Regions from separate parts of the Thalassospira sp. NFXS8 genome, predicted to be linked through region 2. Evidence: riboswitches for the same ligand, from Rfam matches in the RefSeq annotation. Region 2 holds a riboswitch; each other region holds the start of a gene.

The links. A riboswitch is a leader RNA that binds a small molecule or an ion and turns the genes downstream of it on or off. The one in region 2 is predicted to bind thiamine pyrophosphate.
Region 1: linked by a shared signal. The riboswitch ahead of thiC (phosphomethylpyrimidine synthase ThiC) and the one ahead of J4E05_RS03075 (ABC transporter ATP-binding protein) in region 2 are both predicted to bind thiamine pyrophosphate.
Region 3: linked by a shared signal. The riboswitch ahead of thiM (hydroxyethylthiazole kinase) and the one ahead of J4E05_RS03075 (ABC transporter ATP-binding protein) in region 2 are both predicted to bind thiamine pyrophosphate.

What each region holds. Positions count from the first base shown of each region.
Region 1 covers NZ_JAGEMF010000001.1:1,942,337-1,949,532, reverse strand. Annotated here, with positions in the region: gene J4E05_RS08820 (heme lyase CcmF/NrfE family subunit) at 1-1,258, opposite strand, end outside; gene J4E05_RS08815 (cation diffusion facilitator family transporter) at 1,442-2,452, shown strand; TPP riboswitch at 2,521-2,648, shown strand; gene thiC (phosphomethylpyrimidine synthase ThiC) at 2,796-4,613, shown strand; gene J4E05_RS08805 (PhoH family protein) at 4,721-5,485, opposite strand; gene J4E05_RS08800 (peptide chain release factor 3) at 6,102-7,196, shown strand, end outside.
Region 2 covers NZ_JAGEMF010000001.1:678,666-685,861, reverse strand. Annotated here, with positions in the region: gene J4E05_RS03100 (NAD(P)/FAD-dependent oxidoreductase) at 1-897, shown strand, start outside; gene J4E05_RS03095 (EamA family transporter) at 953-1,801, opposite strand; gene J4E05_RS03090 (MBL fold metallo-hydrolase) at 2,050-3,051, opposite strand; gene J4E05_RS03085 (ABC transporter substrate-binding protein) at 3,232-4,185, opposite strand; gene J4E05_RS03080 (ABC transporter permease) at 4,283-5,104, opposite strand; gene J4E05_RS03075 (ABC transporter ATP-binding protein) at 5,101-5,922, opposite strand; TPP riboswitch at 5,913-6,024, opposite strand; gene J4E05_RS03070 (quinone oxidoreductase family protein) at 6,123-7,091, opposite strand; gene J4E05_RS03065 (LysR family transcriptional regulator) at 7,190-7,196, shown strand, end outside.
Region 3 covers NZ_JAGEMF010000002.1:425,418-432,229, reverse strand. Annotated here, with positions in the region: gene J4E05_RS11290 (Tex family protein) at 1-2,386, shown strand, start outside; TPP riboswitch at 2,544-2,665, shown strand; gene thiM (hydroxyethylthiazole kinase) at 2,733-3,548, shown strand; gene thiE (thiamine phosphate synthase) at 3,545-4,207, shown strand; gene J4E05_RS11275 (hypothetical protein) at 4,707-5,012, shown strand; gene J4E05_RS11270 (cyclase family protein) at 5,175-6,122, shown strand; gene J4E05_RS11265 (superoxide dismutase) at 6,457-6,812, shown strand, end outside.

The sequences.
Region 1 (7,196 bases), 1.3 Mb from region 2:
CCAGCAGATCAGCGCGTTTCCACGGTAAAAACGGGCCAATCGCCATGGCGATGATCAGTGGCGTCATGATCGGGACAAAGGTGGCATCAAAAAATGGCGCGCCGACCGATATTTTCTCGCCGGTCAGGGTTTCCAGGAACAGCGGATAAAGCGTACCCAAAAACACCATCGCCGCAGCAATCGATAGCAGCACATTGTTAAAAACCAGTGCCCCTTCGCGCGAGATCGGTTGAAACAGCCCGCCGCCCTTCAGGGTGGGCGCACGCCAGGCATACAGCGCAAACGACCCCCCAACTGACAGGGCAAGCAATATCAGAATGAAAATGCCGCGTTTCGGATCGGTGGCGAAGGCATGAACCGACGTTAATGCACCCGAACGCACCAGAAATGTGCCAAGCAGGGAAAATGAAAAGGCGATAATGGCAAGAAAGATGGTCCAGCTTTTAAGGGCATCGCGTTTTTCAACCACAATGGCCGAATGTAGCAGGGCGGTTCCCGCCAGCCATGGCATGAAGGATGCGTTTTCAACCGGGTCCCAGAACCACCAGCCGCCCCAGCCGAGTTCATAATAGGACCACCACGAACCAAGCCCGATGCCCGCGGTAAGAAATACCCAAGCGGCCAGTGTCCATGGGCGGACCCAGCGCGCCCAGGCCGGATCAACCCGGCCTTCAATAAGGGCAGCAACGGCAAAGGCAAAGGCCACCGAAAAGCCGACATAACCCAGATACAGGAACGGCGGATGAATGGCGATGCCGGGGTCCTGCAATAACGGGTTCATGCCCTGGCCGTTTAACGGCGGGTTGGCAATGCGTTCAAACGGGTTTGAGGTTAGCAGGATGAAAAGCAAAAAGCCGACAGCGATAAGCCCCATTACGCCAACAACCCGGGCAAGCAGGCTGGGCGGTAAATTGCGGCCAAAGGCCGAAACCGCCGCACCAAACAGCGACAGGATCATGACCCATAACAGCATCGATCCTTCGTGATTGGCCCAAACCCCGGTGATCTTATAGATCAGCGGTTTGGCGGTGTGGCTGTTTTCCACCACATTCAGAACCGAGAAATCGGACGTGACATAGGCGTATGTCAGGGCACCAAAAGAAAATGCGATCAGCACAAAGCTGGCAATCGCTGTGCGCGGGGCAACACGCAGCAAGGCACTATCGCCCCGTGCTGCGGCCAGAAACGGCACCGTGGATTGGGCAAACGCCATGGCCAGCGCCAATACGAGGGCATAATGTCCGAGTTCAACGATCATGGGGGCTTGCCAATCCTTTATATACAGGTTCGAGCCGGTATAATGTGCGATGCAAAGTTTGGAAACCTTGCGGAATATCAAATTTGCGCTATTTGCACGGGCGCATTAAATAGAATTATTATATACAGCCTGTTCTAGCGCACAGTTTGGGTCCAGACCCAAGCCATACCAAAGGGTCGTACAATGAACCAATGTCCGGTTATTGACATTGCACAGCGAGAAATGTGGGCGCGTCGGGCGACGACGGCCTCCATTATTATTGCTGCGACCCTGATTGTCCTTAAGGCAATCGGGTGGTTCATGACGGATTCGGTCAGCCTTCTGTCTTCCATGATAGATAGCATGCTTGATATCGGTACGTCCGTGATCAATTTCATGGCGGTGCGTAGTGCCTGGCGTCCGGCGGACCATGACCACCGTTTTGGCCATGGCAAGGCTGAACCGCTGGCGGGGCTTTTCCAGTCCGCCTTTATGCTGGGTGCTGCCGTACTGGTATTGGCCGAGGCATCTTCGCGCCTGGTGGACCCGCAACCGATGCGCCTTGCCAATGAAGCAATCTATATCATGGTTGTATCGCTGGTGATGACAGTGGGGCTGGTTTTGCTGCAACGCAAGGCCATGCGGATGTCAGGTTCGATGGCGGTCGAGGCCGACTCGCTGCATTACAGTTCCGACATTCTTGCCAATGCGGCTGTTATTATTGCGCTGTTGCTGGTGGGGTCGGGCTTTTTATGGGCCGACCCGGTGATTGGCGGTATTGTTGCGATTTTCCTGCTGTATTCGGCAGGCAAGGTTGGCCGCGATGCTGTTTCGGTGTTGATGGATCGGGAATTACCCGAACCCGATAGCCAGCGCATTATTGAACTGACCATGAAACACAAATCTGTAATCGGTATTCACCGTTTGCGCACCCGTTCATCGGGGGTGCATCGCTTTGCTGAAATTGAACTGATCATGGATGGCGGGATGCTGATGCGCGAAGCCCATACTATTTGCCATCAGGTGATGGACAGCATTCGCGGCGAATATCCCGACCTTGATATTACCATCCACCCCGAACCGCCCGAAGATATTCATCTTGATGAATTTAGCGGTTACACCGAAGACCCCGAATTTTGGCACGAAGCCCGGGCGCGTAAGGTGGGGCTGGATGATATCCCTGTTTCCAACAGCGAACTCGCGACGGGCCGCTAGACCGAATATCTGTTCAGATAAAATATTCCGGCGATTGACACCTGCGATTTTAAATTGCAACTATGATCCTCGATCACCTGGGGGGCCCCGGCAAGGGGCTGAGATTCTGCTGGGTAAAGTTTCAGACTTTACGCGCAGTGACCCTTTGAACCTGATCCAGTTCATACTGGCGTAGGGATGGTGCAGATGCCGGGTCTTTCATCAGACGGACGTGGCACTGATGACAGCCTCAAAGGGCCTGCTGCGTTGCAGCTATTCCTTTGCTTGCTGTGATCGGGGAAATTTATTCATCTGAAACCTGACGCGGAACTGGGTCTCCATTGCCTTTGCAAAGGAGCCTTTTATGCCTGCTTTAAATCCGGACGTTGAAATTACGTGTGGCCCGTTACCGGCCTCGCAAAAAATATACATTCCCGGCACTCTTCATCCTGAAATTCGCGTTCCGATGCGCGAAATTTCGGTTCACCCCACGGCGGGCGAGCCGCCCGTGCGGGTATATGACCCGTCAGGCCCCTATACCGACCCGAATGTGACCATCGATATCCGGCAGGGATTGGCCCGGTTGCGCCAGCACTGGCATAAGAATAATGGAACAGTCACGTCGTATGACGGGCGGGATGTGCAGCAGGTTGATAACGGTGTGGCCCCGGGAACGCGCCACGCGGTAGAGGATTTCCCGGTTAAATACCGGCCATTTAGGGCCGTTGGCCAAACCGCGATCACGCAGCTTGCCTATGCAAGGGCCGGCATCGTGACACCGGAAATGGAATTTGTTGCCATCCGCGAAAATTTGGGCCGGGCACGGGCCATTAATGCCGCACGAACCGCCAAACGGGATGGCGACAGCTTTGGTGCCGCTATCCCCGATTTTGTTACGCCGGAGTTTGTGCGCGATGAAATAGCCCGCGGGCGGGCGGTTATCCCTGCCAATATCAATCATTCTGAAGCGGAACCGATGATTATAGGCCGGAATTTTCTGGTCAAGATCAATGCCAACATTGGCAATTCGGCGGTGACGTCGTCGATGGAAGAAGAAGTTGAAAAAATGGTATGGGCGACCCGGTGGGGGGCCGATACCGTGATGGACCTTTCAACGGGGCGAAATATTCACAACATCCGCGAATGGATTATTCGGAACGCGCCGGTACCGATTGGCACGGTGCCGCTTTATCAGGCATTGGAAAAAGTGGATGGCATTGCCGAAGACCTGACCTGGGAGGTTTATCGCGATACCCTGATCGAACAGGCTGAACAGGGTGTGGATTATTTCACCATTCATGCCGGATTACGCCTGCATCATATTCCGTTAACGGTGGACCGGGTAACAGGCATTGTGTCGCGTGGCGGTTCGATCATGGCGAAATGGTGCCTGCATCATCACCGCGAAAGTTTTCTGTACGAACATTTCGCCGAGATTTGCGACATTTGCCGTGCCTATGATGTGACCTTTTCACTGGGGGACGGGTTGCGCCCCGGATCGATTGCCGATGCCAACGATGCCGCACAGTTTGCCGAACTTGAAACCCTGGGGGAGCTGACCCAAATTGCCTGGGCAAAGGACTGCCAGGTGATGATCGAGGGGCCGGGCCATGTGCCGATGCACAAGATCAAACACAATATGGACAAACAGCTGGAAGTTTGTGGCGAAGCCCCGTTTTATACGCTTGGCCCGCTAACCACCGATATTGCACCGGGATATGACCATATTACATCGGGCATTGGGGCGGCGATGATTGGCTGGTTTGGCACTGCGATGCTGTGTTACGTGACACCGAAGGAACATCTGGGCCTGCCGGACCGTAACGATGTGAAAACCGGGGTGATTACCTATAAAATTGCCGCCCATGCCGCCGACCTGGCCAAAGGGCACCCGGCCGCACAAATGCGCGATGATGCCTTGTCGCGTGCCCGGTTTGAATTTCGTTGGGAAGACCAGTTTAACCTGGCATTGGACCCGGAAACGGCCCGGTCTTTTCACGATCAGACCTTGCCAAAGGAGGCACATAAGGTGGCGCATTTTTGTTCGATGTGTGGGCCAAAGTTTTGTTCAATGCGGATTTCACACGATATTCGTGCCGATGCCCAGAAAGAAGGCATGGCTGCCATGGCTGAAAAATACCGCGATGGCGGTGACCTTTACATGACCCAACCGGCACCTTGAGCAACGATTGACAATATAATAGCCTGGCCTGCAATCAGGAATGATAAAGGCGGCCCGGTCATTAAGGGCCGCCTTTATTATGTTGGAACCTGTTTATGATCGGAAAATTACAGCACCGTCAACATGCTGGCGACCAGCGGGTGGCGAACAATATCCTTGTCGCGCAGCTGAACACAGGCAATATCTTCGACATGTTGCAGACGATCTGCCATTTCCGAAAGGCCCGACAGTTCTGGCAGAAGGTCGGTTTGGTCGGGGTCGCCGGTCAAAATCATGGTGGAGTTCCAGCCCAAACGGGTGACCAGCATCTTAAGCTGGCCATAGGTGCAGTTTTGGGCTTCGTCGATGACGACAAAGGCGTTGTTGAGCGTGCGGCCCCGCATATAGCCGATGGGGGCAATTTCAATGGTGCCATCCGATAAGTAGGTCCGCAGGCGTTTGTTGCCCAACCGGTCGTTCAGGGCATCGTATAGCGGGCGAAGGTAGGGGGCCATTTTGGCTTCGACATCGCCGGGAAGAAAACCGATATTTTCGCCTGCTTCAACAGCCGGGCGGGCCAGGACAATACGGCCAATGTCCCCGGCATCAAGGGCTTCGACGGCTTTGGCAACGGCAATATAGGTTTTACCGGTACCCGCCGGGCCAAGGGCAAGGACCAGGTTGAAATTATCGATTGCTTCCATCAGGGCTGCCTGATTTTCGCTTTTTGGCCGGATATGGCGGCGGAAACTTTGATCGCGATGTGTTGGGGGCACAGTCTGGCCCTGCTCTGCCAAGGGGTCCCAGGTCGATTTGTTCTCGTCGAACAGTTCGTGGATGTTGCCATCTGACTGTTGCGGATGGCTCCGACGGCGTGCTGCGCGCTTACCCATGATGATCACCTCGCGATTTGAAGTCAAAGCCGGCCAAAACACATGAAATTTCGCCGGCGTTCGACTTACGTTGTGCAAAAAAGCAAAACGCGCCATTCCAGTGTTGGAAAAGCGCGCGAACATTCTTCATCTTGTAAATAAGAGGACGGCTAGGAAAGGTGCCGGACCCTAATGCATTTCGCATCTGCGATCCGGGGGGAGAAAAGATACGATGTGAGACGCTGTTTTGCGGCACTCGTTTGTCCCCTTTTGAGTTCGGCTCCTGACCGAACACCAGAATCCTACGCCTGCATGTCGGGGCTTGTCATCCTTTTTTGCATTGTTAAATTTGAATGAATTCGCAAACGGTCTGTTTTCAAATGTTTATCTTGCAGCTGCGAACAAAAAAATTGCTTCGCTGCGGCATAAAAACAGTGATTTGTCGGAACGGGCGGTAAAATTTGACTGCTTTTATGGCGGGGTCGGGCCGTGTCGTTGTTGGCATAGCGGCGGCAGGGTGTGTTTTTGCCCCTGAATGGCGCGCATCATGCCCGATATGACGATTTCATTGTGGTATCATGGCTAAAAATCAGTACAGTGCGCCGCAATTGAATGTCTCAGGATTATTGGAACCACCATGTCGTCGATCGACCATCAGGTCTCGCGCCGCCGGACCTTTGCCATCATCTCGCACCCCGATGCGGGTAAAACCACGCTGACGGAAAAGCTGTTGCTGTTCGGCGGTGCCATTCAGATGGCCGGTGCTGTCAAGGCAAAGAAAGAACAGCGCGGGGCGCGTTCGGACTTTATGAAAATCGAACAGGACCGTGGTATTTCGGTATCCTCGGCGGTGATGACGTTCGAGTTTGAAGATAACATCTTCAACCTGCTTGATACGCCAGGCCACGAAGATTTTTCCGAAGATACCTATCGGGTTCTGACCGCCGTTGACAGTGCGGTGATGGTGATTGACGCCGCCAAGGGCATCGAAGCCCAGACACGCAAGCTGTTTGAGGTTTGCCGCCTGCGTGATGTGCCGATCACGACGTTTGTGAACAAGCTGGACCGCGAAACGCGGGATTTCTTTGAACTGATGGACCAGATCGAACAGGATCTGGCGCTGGATGTGACGCCGGTAACCTGGCCGATTGGGTCGGGCCGTGATTTTCATGGCTGTTATGACCTGATCAACGACCAGATCCTGTTCATGGAAAAGGGCGGCAAGGTTGTTAAGGAAGCCATTCAGATTAAAGGTCTGCATGACCCGAAACTGGACGAGCTGGTGCCGGATTATCTGGTTGCGCAGTTGCGTGAAGATGTGGAAATGGTGCGCGAAATGTGCCCGCCATTCGACATTGAATCGTATCGCGAAGGCCATTTGACCCCGGTGTTTTTCGGTTCTGCCATTAACAATTTCGGTGTGCGTGAATTGTTGCGTGGCATTGCCGAAAATGCACCCACCCCGCGCCCGCAAGAAGCCGCAACCCGCACGGTCAAGGCTGACGAAACCAAGGTTTCGGGCTTTGTATTTAAAGTGCAGGCCAATATCGACCCGAACCACCGTGACCGTATTGCCTTTATCCGGTTGTGTTCGGGGCATTTCAAACGCGGCATGAAATTAAAACATGTGCGTGCGGGCAAACAAATGGCGGTGCATAACCCGATGCTGTTTTTTGCCAATGAACGCGACATTGCCGAGGAAGCCTGGCCGGGTGATATTATCGGTATTCCC
Region 2 (7,196 bases):
TCGCCCGGTGTCGGGGGGATTTTCACGGCGAATGACGGGCAGGCCGAACCAAAAAAAGCTGCCCCGGCGCTGGCAAAGAAGGCGCACGACCTGGGGGCGGTAATTTTGCAGGGTTGCGGTGCATTGGGCATTGAAACCGAAGGCGGGCAGGTTAGCGGTGTTATCAGCGAACGCGGATTGATTAAAACCCGCATTGTCATTTGCGCTGCCGGGGCCCTGACGCATAAGTTTGTTGCCAGATTTGGCCGTCGTTTGCCGCAACAAACAACCCGGGGCACGGTGATACGTACCAAACCGGTGCCGCCGATTTCGGCGGTCAGCGCGGTTGTCGATGGTTTGGGGTTTCGCCAGCGCGCCGACGGGTCGCTCAATCTGTCGGACGATATCAATACCGATATCGACCTTACCCTGTCGCGCTTTCGCTATGCTGCCGATTTCCTGCCGGGCTACAAATCGAACTGGCGCAATTTCAATTTCCATCTTGATATGCGGTTTATCGATGATCTGGCTGATCATTTACCCGGTAGCCCGGCCGCGGATAAACCGCTTATGGGGCGTCGACAAACTACAGCCTTGCCCAACCCGAAACGTATTCGCAACTCGCTGGCCGCGTTTAAACGCCTGTTTCCCCATATCGAAACACCACAAATTGTTGATCAATGGGCCGGCGACATCGATGTGACCCCCGATGCCGTCCCGGTGATTGACCAGCTTGAAAATCCCGCGGGCTTTTTTATTGCTACCGGTTTTTCAGGCCATGGTTTTGCCATGGGGCCAATTGTTGGCAAGGTGTTGTCGGAATGGATCACAACCGGGCAAGCGTCAATTAATCTCGATGCTTTCCGGCTCTCGCGTTTTGAAACCGGGCAAAAACGGCATCCCTATGATTTACCATAAGAGCCTTGGCGTTTGGAACTGCCTGGCATCGTTTCAGGGGGCTATGGTGTGATTGTTAGCTGCGCGAAAAACGCAGCAACACCGCGCCGCACACCGTCATCATTGTCGATGCCAGTTTCACCAGGTTAAGTTTTTCGCCCATCATCACTACGCCAATTAACAAGGCAAAGATGATACTGGTTTCGCGCAAGGCCACCACCAGGGCGATGGGGGCCTGTGAAAACGCCCACATGACAGTGCAGTAAGCAGTGAAGGACGCGCTGCCACCAATGAAAAAGGCAATTTTGCCACGTTGGGCAATGTCCCGCCCAATTGCTGGCCGCTGAATATGCGCAAAAATGCCAAAAACCAGAATATTGCCGATGGTGTGCCAGGCGTAATAATCCATCACATTGCCAGCCACCCGCACCCCGTTGCCATCGGTCAGGGAATAGGCGCTGATAAAACAGCCGGTAATCAATGCCAGCAGTGCCGCCCGCCCGTTGCGTAATCCGTCAGCATGTCGCACCAGGCACAGGCTGATAATGCCGCAACCGATCAGGGCAATGGCGATCCCTTCAATAGGGGCCAGCACGACGCCCAAAAACAGGACCGAAACTGTCGCAACAATCAGCGGGGCCGACCCGCGGGCAATTGGATAAACCTGGCTAAGGTCACCCCATTGATAGGAATTGATCAAAAACCACTGATACCCCAAATGCAATGCCACCGACCCCGCCAGATATTGCCAGCTTGCCGGGGCAGGCAGGCTGGTAAAGGGTAAAAGCAGCAATAACAATGGGGCGTGCCCAAAAATGACGGCAGTCATATTGAGCATTTTGTCTTTGCCACCCTTGATCAGGGCATTCCAGATCGCATGCATCAGGGCTGCGCCAATTACCGCCAAAAAAACTGTTGTGGTCATTGGGGCTGTTTCCTTTGGCGAGGCAATTAATCCGGAAGGGATTGCGGGCACCTGGAGGGTGCCAGTTTGAAAGCGGTATCGTTTCCTAATTTTGCAGGCAGTTCAAGTGCCGGGATAGCGGAAAATGCCCAAGATTAAAAATGATTTGAAAATGATGTAAAAAAAACCGCAAAGGCAATCATCGTTGCTGCCTTTGCGGTTTGATTAATCGGTAATCCGATGGGGGATGCATGCCCATCGGCACCGGTTTACGCCTGCGCTGGCGCGGATATATGATGATGCGTTCCGCCGACCGGCAGCGCCAAAAAATGTTCAGGGTTTAACCCGGCGCGCTCCATTGCGATATGAAGCCGTTTGGGTGGTTCATCAACAGGTTCGGCGGTTAAAACAAACGTCCCCCAATGAATGGCAATGGCCTGTTTTACGCCCATCACCTGTTTGATCATAACGGCTTCTTCGGGGTTAACGTGGGCGGTTTTCATGAAGTCGCGCGGGTCATAGGCCCCAATCGGAATAAGCCCTAAATCAAACGGGCCATATTTTTCGCCCATTTCGGCAAATAATTGTTCGTTCCAACCGCTGTCGCCAACAAAATAGAATTTAAACCCGTTGGGAAATGTCAGGGCATAACCACCCCAAAGCATTTCCTTGCGGTCGCTAATTTTGCGGCTGGACCAGTGATAGGACGACGTGTGTACAATTTTAACACCGTTAACTTCGGCGTATTGGCCCCAGTCCATTTCAAGGCAACCGTCAATCCCGGCTTCTTTTAACAGCGAGGCATTTTTCAACGGCACGACATGGGTGGGGCCGTTGCCAATTTGGCGTAATGATTCAAGGTCGCAATGATCATAATGATTGTGCGAAAGAAGGATAATGTCGATTTTTGGCAATTGATCAATGCCAAGGCCGGGCGGGCTGTATCGTTTGGGTCCGATCCGGGCAAAGGGCGATGCCCGGTCTGAAAAAACCGGATCGGTTAGAATGTTCAGTCCTTGATATTGCAATAATACAGTGGCATGGCCAATCCAGGTGACCTGGGCGACATCGGGATTGGGGGTGTGAATGGCATCCAGATCGGGTGAAACAACAGGGGTTTTACCGATCTGGTCTTTGGCCTTGGGCCAGCTTTCACGCCCAAACAACCGGCGGCGTAAAAACGTAAAAAACGATTTTTTGCCTTCCGGTAAAGGATAGCGGTTTTCAAAGCCGTTTTCGGTGTGATGGTCCGGGCGCGATACAGAATTCACAGGTTTTCCCTTATCATTTTTGTTCTTTTACTATGTGTTGCATTTACAACGCTGCGCAAGTGGGCGAATTATTTTGTGCTGTGCGATTTGTATATTGCCCAAAAAAAAGGCAGTACCCGCAGGTACCGCCCGTTTCGTCATGCCGGCCCATTTAATGACAGGCACGTTAAAATGAATACGTTATTCGACTACATCGACATAGCTATCAAGGTCAGGTGTTTGGTCGATAATGCCTTCATCAAGCAAATATTGGGCAAAACGGGCATACCGCCCCCGATCAACGGCGGCCGGGCGTAAGGCAAAGCGTGGTAATGTGTCGGCCCAGGCGCGTTTGTTCAATTCATCATCCAGGTTGGGATAGGCGGCGACAAACGCCTTCCAGCTATCATCGGGGTGGTTGATCAGATATTGGGTGGCTTCTTCCAGGGCATCAAGCATCTTTTTCATGCGCGGGTCGCCCACATGGTCCTTGCGTATGGTCAGGATCAACTCGTCATAAGGTGGAACACCTTCTTCCTCGACGTAAAATGCCTTGCCCGGTTTGCCTTCGATATCCATCTGGTTCAATTCGAAATTGCGATAGGCACCAATCACCGCATCAACCTGGCCTGAATATAATGACGGCGACAGCGAGAAATTGACGTTCACCAGTTCGACCGATTTGATATCAACACCGTGACTTTTTAGCATGGTTCCCAGAACTGCATCTTCAAAACCGGCCAGAGAATAACCGACTTTTTTGCCTTTCAGGTCGGCGATATCTTTAATGGGCCCGTCTTTTAACACCACCAGCGCGTTTAGCGGCGTTGCCACCAGGGTGCCAATGCGTGTTAGCGGCAAACCCTGTGCGACCTGAACATGCAATTGCGGTTGGTAATTGACCGCCACATCGCCTTGCCCGGCGGCGACCAGGCGCGGCGGGGCCGAAGGGTCCGCCGGTTCAACCAATTCCACATCCAGCCCGTGTTTGGTGAAAAATCCCTTTTCCTTGGCAACAATCAGCGGCGCGTGGTCGGGGTTTACAAACCAGTCCAGCAGGATCGTCAGTTTTTCGTTGGCATGGGCGGGTAATGCGGACAGCGCCAAAGACGCCCCGATGGTTGCAGCCGATAATATGGATTTTAGGCGTGACATCACTATTTCCCTGTTTCAAACAAGCACGGTGAAAATGAAAAAAATGCAGTGGCAAAATTGCGGGCAGGCCGCGATTATTGGCGCATAAGCAGCAAGTTTAATCGTGACGGGCAAGGCTGTCGGGTTGCCAGGGCAACAGCCTGCGTAACAGTTGATCGACAATGAAATATTGCATGATCGAAAAGGCACACAGGATCAGAAGGCAGGCAAAAACCATGTCGATTTGAACCCGGGCATTGGCTTGCAGCATTAAATATCCCAGCCCATGACTGGAGCCGACCCATTCGCCAATGATTGCCCCGATCGGGGCAACCGCCGTCGCCACGCGAAAGCCCGACGCAAAGGCGGGCAAGGCAGCTGGCAACCGAATATGTGTTAACAAACGCCAGCGATGTGTGCCCATCGTGTGCGCCAGATCAAGCCAGCCCGGTTCTGTCCGGGATAATCCATCAAAAAACGCCACAGTGACCGGAAAGAAAATGATCAGGGCAGCCATGGCAATTTTTGAGGCCATGCCAAACCCCAGCCACAGCACCAGCAACGGGGCAATCGCAAAAAACGGAATGGCTTGTGATACCAGCAATATCGGCATCAACCAAAACCGTATCGGGCTGAACAATGCCATTGGCAGGGCGGCAAGCGCGCCCAGAAGTGCCCCGGCAAACAGGCCAATTACGGTTTCGGCAATTGTATAACCCGCATGGTCCAGCAGCACCGCATGGCGGTTGGTCAGCGCCAGCCACACGTCATAGGGGGCAGGCAGCATGTATTTTGGTGCGCCCGTCACCATTACAACGATCTGCCAGGTGGCGATTAAGGCCACGATGATGATAATGGGCCGTGCCAGTTTCAGCAGTTTCCGTTCGGCCAACGGTTTTCGCGATATATGACGGGCGGGCTTTGTCGGCGGCGGGGTCATTGGGGGGCCTCCGTCGCACCGGTTTGGGGCGATATTGCGCCCAGCTGGTGTAACAGGCGGGCTTGATGGCTCAATATCGCGGGGTCGGTAATGTCGCGCGGGATCGTGCCTTGGGGAATAACGGCATCGGACAATATTGCCGGTGTGCCCTGCAACACCACAACCTTGTGGCCAACCCTAAGGGCTTCAAGCGGGTCATGTGTGACCAGCAAAACGGTTTTGCCGTGTAAAACCCGGGCTGCCAGATCCTGAATGCGCATTCGGTTTAGCGGGTCCAGGGCCGAAAAGGGTTCGTCCATTAAAACAACCGGGCGATCTTCCATCAAGGTGCGGGCCAGGGCCGCGCGCTGCTTCATGCCGCCAGATAACTGGGCAGGGCGCATCTGGGCGGCTTTGCCAAGCCCGACTTCGGCAATCAAATGATCGGCCCGGGAAAAATCAGGCTTTTCGCCACGTAACACCGCCCCAAGAACAACGTTTTCGCGCACGGATCGCCACGGCAACAGCAAATCTTGCTGCGCCATATAGGCAACCCGCCCGGCCAAGGGTAATCCGTCGCCACAGGTAATAATGCCGCTGGCAGCGTCGCCGACAAGCCCGGCCAGAAATCTTAAAAGGGTGCTTTTGCCCACGCCGGATGGCCCTAGCAAACAGGTAAAGCTGTTGGCACTTAGATCAAGGGAAAGGTCGTGAAAAAGGCTGGTGCCGTTAAATTCAACACCGGCACCGCGCAAATGAACATCAAAAGATGTCGGATTGCTGTCAGTTGGTGCCGGTATGTGCCTTATATTGGGCGTTTTTGCATCGGTATACGTCATACGATCCTTCCTACGCCGGTCTTAACCGGTTCAGGTTCAAAGGGTCGTTCGGCAACACCGAACCTCTCAGCCTGTTTACGACAGGCCCCCCTGGAGATGACGCGACTATGCGCAGATGAAACCCTTGCGTCAAGTTTCGTGATTAATGTTTTTCGTTTGGTCCTTGCCAATCTGGATGCCGACAAGGACCTGTTGGGCGTTTAGGGGTTAACTTGCAGGTAAACTGCACCACTTGTCGCCCCGGTTTCCAGATCGGTATGTGCTTGTGATGCGTTTTCAAAATCATATGCCTGGGCCAGCGGAAAAGATGACTGGCGTAAAACATCAAACCATGCGCTTGCCGCATGATGATATCCTTGCAGGTCATTGATAAAGGCCAAAACACTGGCACGAGTTAAAAACCGGTTTGTCAACGCGCTGACGTCAAGCAAAGGCATATCACCGCCGATTTGGCCAATATTGACTGTTGTACCAAATGGTTTGGTTGTGCGGATGGTTTTGCTCAGTGTTTCTCCGCCAATCCCGTCAAAGGCATAATCAACGCCACGGCCGTTCGTCAGGGCGACAATGGCGGTTTCAAAATCCTGTTCTTTATAGAATATGGCGTGGTCAAGTCCTTGCTGTTTGGCAAGTTCGGCTTTTTCTGGCGTGCTGAGGGTGCCAATTGTGGTGGCACCTAACCGTTTTGCCCAATGCACCATTATTTGCCCCAGGCCTCCCGCCGCTGCATGGACAAGAATGCTTTGCCCGGCTTGGACTTTGCACAGATGAACCAGCAGGAAATAGGCGGTTAGTCCGCGTAGCAATGACCCTGCAATTTGTTGATCACTTAGGTCATCGGGCAGTTTTATCACGCGGTTGGCGGCAACATTGCGCTGGGCGCTATAGCTGCCCACCGGGAAACCGGCATAGGCAACCCGCTCGCCAATGTTAAAATCACGCACATCCTTGCCGATGGCACAAACCGTTCCCACGGCTTCAACACCAATGCAGCCGGGCAGGGCGGGCATGGGATACAGGCCTTTGCGGAAATAAACATCCACAAAATTAACGCCGATCAGGCTTTGTTTGATTTGTATTTCGTTGTCCTGTGGAGCAGGTAAAGCAATATCAGTGGCGTATAAAACCGATGGTTCTCCGGTCTGGTCCATGTGAATGATACGGGTCATGTTTCTCTCCTGAATGTTGTGACAGGCTCAGGATTAAGGGGTATTTCTCTTGGGGGAAATTGCATATATTTGCATAGTAAATGGGTGATAATGCGCAAATGAACT
Region 3 (6,812 bases), on a different contig from region 2:
CCAGCGTATCGCCGAAGAACTTTCTGTCCGTCCCGAGCAGGTCCTTGCCACCATCGAATTGCTAAATGAAGGCTCGACCGTGCCCTTCATCGCCCGCTACCGCAAGGAAAAGACCGGCGGACTGGACGATACCCAACTTCGTAACCTGGATGAACGCCTGCGTTACCTGACCGAACTGGAAGAACGCCGGGCATCGGTGATTGACAGCATCCGCGAACAGGAAAAACTGACACCCGAGCTTGAAAAGGCCATTAACGCGGCCGATACCAAAACCCGCCTTGAAGATTTGTATTTACCGTTCAAGAAAAAGCGCCGCACCAAAGCCCAGATCGCGCGCGAAGCCGGACTGGAGCCGCTGGCAGACGGGTTGTATCAAAACCCGCAGCTTGACCCCGAAACCGAAGTCGCCAAATTTATCGATGCTGAAAAAGGCATTGCCGATACCAAAGCCGCCCTTGATGGTGCACGCCAGATTTTGATGGAACGCTTTGCCGAAGACGCCGACCTGGTGGCCCGCCTGCGTCAGCTTTTGTGGGATGACGGCGAAGTTACCGCCAGCGTCATTGAAGGCAAAGAAGCCGAAGGGGCAAAATTTTCCGATTATTTCAGCCATTCGGAAAAGATCAAAACCTGCCCGTCGCACCGCGCACTGGCCTTGTTCCGGGGCCGCAACGAAGGCATTTTGCAAATTAAACTAACCCTGGGCGCCGAAGACGAAGACCGCCCGCGCGGCGAACCGGGCCGGGCCGAAACCGTGATTGCCGCCCATGTGGGTATTCGCAACCAGGGCCGCCCCGCCGACAAATGGCTGTCCGACACCGTGCGCTTTACCTGGCGGGTTAAATTGTCCCTGTCGATCGAGCTGGATTTGTTTGGCAACTTGCGTGACAGCGCCGAAGAAGATGCGATCAAGGTGTTTGCCGACAATTTGAAAGACCTGTTGCTGGCAGCGCCTGCCGGGCAAAAAGCCACCATGGGGCTGGACCCGGGGGTTCGTACCGGTGTCAAGGTTGCCGTGGTCGATGCCACGGGCAAGTTGCTTGATACCGCCACCGTTTACCCGTTCCAGCCGCGTAACGATGTGCAGGGCGCGATCAACACGATGGCCGCCCTGGCGGCAAAACACAAAATCGAACTGATCGCGATTGGTAATGGCACATATTCGCGCGAGACAGACCAGCTTGCAGGCATGTTGTTAAACGCCTTTCCGCAAATCAAGGCGACCAAGGTTATTGTCAGCGAAGCAGGTGCGTCGGTTTATTCGGCGTCGCAATTTGCCGCCGAGGAATTCCCCGATCTTGATGTGTCATTGCGCGGGGCGGCCTCGATTGCGCGCCGCCTGCAAGACCCGCTGGCCGAACTGGTAAAAATCGACCCGAAATCAATTGGTGTCGGGCAATATCAGCATGATGTGTCGGACTCAAAGCTGGCACGCTCGCTCGATGCCGTGGTTGAAGACTGCGTGAACGGTGTGGGCGTTGACCTTAACACTGCCTCCATCCCGCTACTGACCCGCGTTGCCGGGCTTAGCGAAGGGCTGGCGCGCAATATCGTTACCTACCGCGATGTCAACGGGGCGTTTCGCTCGCGTGCGGATTTGCGCAAGGTTGAACGCCTGGGGCCTAAGGCCTTTGAACAATGTGCAGGCTTTTTGCGCATTATCGGCGGTAAAAACCCGCTCGATGCCTCGGCAGTTCACCCCGAAGCCTACCCGGTTGTTGAAAAAATCAGCCGCGAAAGCAGCCGCGACCTTGCCAGTCTGATTGGCGATTCGCCCTTCCTTAAAACGCTTCACCCGGAAAAATTCGCCGACGACGTGTTTGGTGTGCCCACCATCCGCGATATTCTGGCCGAGCTCGACAAACCGGGCCGGGACCCGCGCCCGGAATTCAAAACCGCGAAATTCATTGAAGGTGTCAATGAGATCAAGGATTTGAAAGTAGGCATGAAGCTGGAAGGTACGGTTACCAACGTGACCAATTTTGGCGCGTTTGTTGACGTCGGTGTGCATCAGGACGGCCTGGTTCATATTTCGCAACTGGCCGACAAATTTGTTGCCGACCCGCGTGAAGTGGTCAAGGCTGGGCAAATCGTTTCGGTGACCGTGATGGAAGTTGACGCACCGCGCAAACGCATTGGCCTGTCGATGAAATCGGACCCCGATTACGAAGGCGCACAGGACCGCCGCGAACAGCGCAGCCAGCCATCAGGTGCGCGCAACAGCAATGACCGGAGCGCGCAACGTCGCCCGGCAGGCAATAACGGCACTAATAACCGTGATGCCAACCGAGGCGGTGGCAACAACCGCGCCAATATGTCCGCAGGTGATGCCGGTGGCAATGCCATGGCGGCGGCCCTGAAAGCTGCAATGGAACGCCGCAAATAAAACCGGATCCCGGCAACGGCGCGGGTTATCTGCCTTTGCAATCCTATGCTGGCGGCGGAACGATATCATAATCGTTCCGCCGCCATTTATTTATCAGGCCGGGCCCACCCACCGGTAAACAGCCGATTGACACATCCCGCCTTAACACCCATCTTGCATCTTCACCAAGGGGAGCCCCGACAGGGGGCTGAGAAACTGCCACACGGAAAACCCGCAGCGCAGTGACCCGTTGAACCTGATCCAGTTCATACTGGCGTAGGGAGGGTGCGAATGCTGTTTTTCGGCATTTTTCCATCATTCCGGCTTCGAACTGGGTTTCCAGACATGTTTGTATTGGAGCCTTAACATGACCAACGATGCCACCAACCCCACACCTTCTGCCCTTTTTGCCCAAATGCGCGACACATCGCCGCTGGTGCAATGTATTACCAATTATGTCGCAATGAATTTTGCCGCCAATACCTTGCTGGCGGCGGGCGCTTCACCGGCAATGGTACACACACCCGAGGAATCCGGCGAATTTGCCACCATCGCCGGGGCGTTAACGGTTAATATCGGCACATTGTCCCCGCAATGGGTGGAGGGCATGAAAGCTGCCGCGCAAAGTGCCAATCAGGCAAACAAACCATGGGTGCTGGACCCGGTTGCCCATTTTGCCACCGCCTTTCGCCGCGATACCGTGGCCGAACTTTTAGAACTTAACCCCGCCATTATTCGCGGCAATGCATCGGAAATCATCGCCCTTGCAGGGGGCAAAAGTACCGGACAGGGGGTTGATAGCGGCGACCCGGTTGAACAGGCCGAAGACGCCGCAACAACCCTGGCCCAAAGCCGGAATGCCGTGGTTGCGGTAACGGGAACCGTTGATTTCGTCACCGACGGCACCCGCGCGGTTCGCATTTATGGTGGATCAGATTTAATGCCAAAAATCACGGCAATGGGGTGTTCGTTAACAGCCCTGGTAGGGGCCTTTGTTGCCATTGCCCCGGATGCCCCCTTTAACGCCACCGTGGCCGCCCTTGCCACCTTTGCCGCCGCCGGGGCCATTGCTGCCGATACAGCAAACGGGCCGGGCAGCTTTGCCGTGCATTTCATTGATGCCCTTTATGGGCTGGATGCCAACGCCCTTAACGCCAAATCGCGGATTGAAACCCTGTCATGACCTTTGATCTATCGCTTTATCTGGTTCTGGACCCCGATTTATGCCGTGAACATACCATGGTCGAAACCGCCCGTGCCGCCCTTCGCGGCGGGGTTACCATGGTGCAACTGCGCGACAAAACCGCCAGCACCGACGCCATGATCAAGGTCGGCCATCAGTTAATGGCGGTTTTGGCTGGCAGTGGCGTCCCCTTGATTGTAAACGACAATATCGACGTCGCCCTGGTAATTAATGCAGATGGCCTTCATATCGGACAGGATGACATGCCCGCCAGCCTTGCCCGGCAAAAACTGGGCAAGGATAAAATACTTGGCCTCTCGGTCGAAGACCCGACCGCGCTGCGCACAGCGGACCCGGCACTTGTCGACTATATCGGTATCGGCCCGGTTTTTGCGACATCAACCAAACCCGGACACAAACCTGCCATCGGCTTTGACGGGCTGGCACACCTTGCCCGCCAAAGCCCGCTGCCATCTGTCGCCATTGGCGGATTAAAACAGGAACATGTCGGCGCGGTTTTTGCAGCCGGGGCCCAGGGGCTGGCTGTGGTATCTGCCATTTGCGGCCAGCCGGACCCGGAACTAGCAACCCGTATCCTTGCCACTGCAATTTCGACGGCTTCTGCACCACCCCCATCCCTCTCTGATCAGGGCGAGTGATATTGCGACGGCAAGGGTCAATGATGGACGTTTCAAAGAACGCCCTGATTGGCACAGCCAGACGACCGCGATGAAACCAGTAATCGCGGCCCCGCCAGCTTTGATGTTGCACGCGTAAAACCGGATTGCCGACCAGGGATTACCCACAGAAATTCCAGGCACAGAGTCTAAAAATGCGACATCGGGCAAAAAATAAGGCAAATCTGCCAAAAATCGAAATATCCGGGTAAAAAGCCTCGCAATCAAACCGTTGCGAGGCTTTTTTGTTGGTTTTTTCGCATTTTCAACAGGAAATATGGCATCGAATTGCCTCATTCGCGCCCCGAATAGCCCTTGATTGCCTGCAATATTACCTTTCAACGACGATAAACAAGGGTCAATTCCGGCTCGAAGGCACAGTCAGGCATCCTGCAGTTTCACCGGTCAATGGTACCGGAACAGACTAAAATGATGTTTACCCTGCAGTGTTATCGCACAAACATTTTGCGAGGAGACATTCATGTCGAAGTCTTTCCGCAGCAAACCGGTGGTTCTCGCCCTGATCGGTCTTTTGTCAGTGACGACAGCTGCCCTGGCTGCGATCAAGGTTGCCCCGAAAGCCGTAACAGATACGGTCACCATTCAGTCCGATGCGCCAAACGGTGAGGTCGTTCTGACCTATCCTGATGGCAGCATGGCCCTAAACAAAACCTGTGGCAGTTTCCCCTGTCAGTTAAATATCAGCAGCCTGCAAAAAGGCGAGTACGGGGTGATGATCCGTCAGGGAACCGACATACAGAATATGGTTAGCCTTTATAAGGAATAACCTTCCACGAATAACATGCCGGCACACAGGTACTTGCATCGATTGGCATCTTCGTGAATTGATACCCTGAAAAGCTGAACCAAATCAGCTAGCCCTTTATCAAGGGGCATTGCGTTCAAGAACAAAACATCATGTTCAAACACGTTTTCAGGGAAGCATGAGATGCACATATCAAAAAAACTGGCCGGAGTTCTATTGCCTGCCCTTCTGGCCGTCAGCGGTTGCGCCCAAACAGGCCAAGCCGACAAAACCAGTCTGTGGTCCGCCTACGACAATACCTTTAAAAACGCCAAATATATTGATCTGACCCATGCCTTTGCCCCGGTTCAGCCTGTATGGCCGGGGTTTGGCAATGCCAAATTCAAGGCGGCTATTGCGGGCCAGAAAATTGATGGCTATGTCAATGTCGGCCAGGAATTTACCTACGAAAACCACGGGTTTGTTGCCACAGCCTATGACCTGCCAACCGACCAGTACGGCACCCAGCTTGACCCGCCCGCCCATTGGAACCCGATGGGTGCCACCATCAGCGACCTTCCCGCCACCTACAGCTTGCGCCCGCTTGTGGTAATCAACATTGCCGACAAGGTTGCCAAAGACCAGGGCTATTTCCTTCATGTCTCCGACATCGAGGAATGGGAGAAAAAACACGGAAAAATTCCGGAAGGGTCCGTCGTTATGGTCCGTTCCGACTGGTATAAACGCTGGGACGACATCAAAAGTTTCAATGAAACGCCGTTTCCCGGCGTCGGGCTTGAGGCGCTTAAATTCCTGCACCTCAAACGGCACATCCTGTTTCACGGCCACGAACCGCTTGATACCGACGCGACCCCCGATCTTGAAGGAGAATATTGGCTGATGCACAATAATTTCACCCAGGCCGAAGGGGTTGCAAACCTTGATAAGGTGCCGGAATCAGGCGCGCTTATCTCCATTGGCTTTGCCAAACCCCTGGGCGGCACCGGCGGCTATGCCCGCTATGTCGCCATTGCACCGGCAGACTGGAAATATGGCGTCACCATTGCCGATGCCCCGGGTGCCCCGTTGCCAGAACAGGCCTGGCCGCTAAAACGTGATGAAAATGGTGTGATGCGGCCAACCCCGAAATAAAACGGTCGATTTCATAACCATCAGGTAAAATTTCTGATCGCGTCGGGAACGCCCTGGCATCCCGGCGCGTTTTAACTCAAAACAGGCAACACACTGCCCTGCAGCCAAAGGTTTTAAGCTTTTGTAAAAAACATTGCATAAGTCAAACTTTGACCTAGATAGAACGGGCAGACAAGTTTCGCCCTCCATTTGGGTGGATAGGAAGCAAAATTACCGCATAACAACAGGTTGTACGGCAATTTAACTTTCACACAAACCCCAAATGGGGATATGTTGCGGAAGCTTTGTGCGATCCGCACCGTTTAACGATAATGAACTTCGAGGTACTGTAATCATGGCTCTTGAACTCCCGGCACTCCCCTATGCCTACGACGCCCTTGGCCCCTATATGTCGGCTGAAACGCTCGAATTCCACCATGACAAGCACCACAATGCCTATGTCGAAACCGGCAACAAGCTGCTGGAAGGTTCGGGCCTTGAAGGAAAGACACTGGAAGAACTGGTTCTGGCTACCTATGCCGACAAATCCAAAGGCAAACTGTTCAATCAGGTTGGCCAGCATTGGAACCATGTTGAATTCTGGAAAATGATGAAGCCGAACGGCGGTGGCAACATCCCCGGCGAACTCGAAAAGAAAATCATTGAAGATTTCGGCTCGGTCGAAAAATTCAAGGAAGACTTCACCGCTGC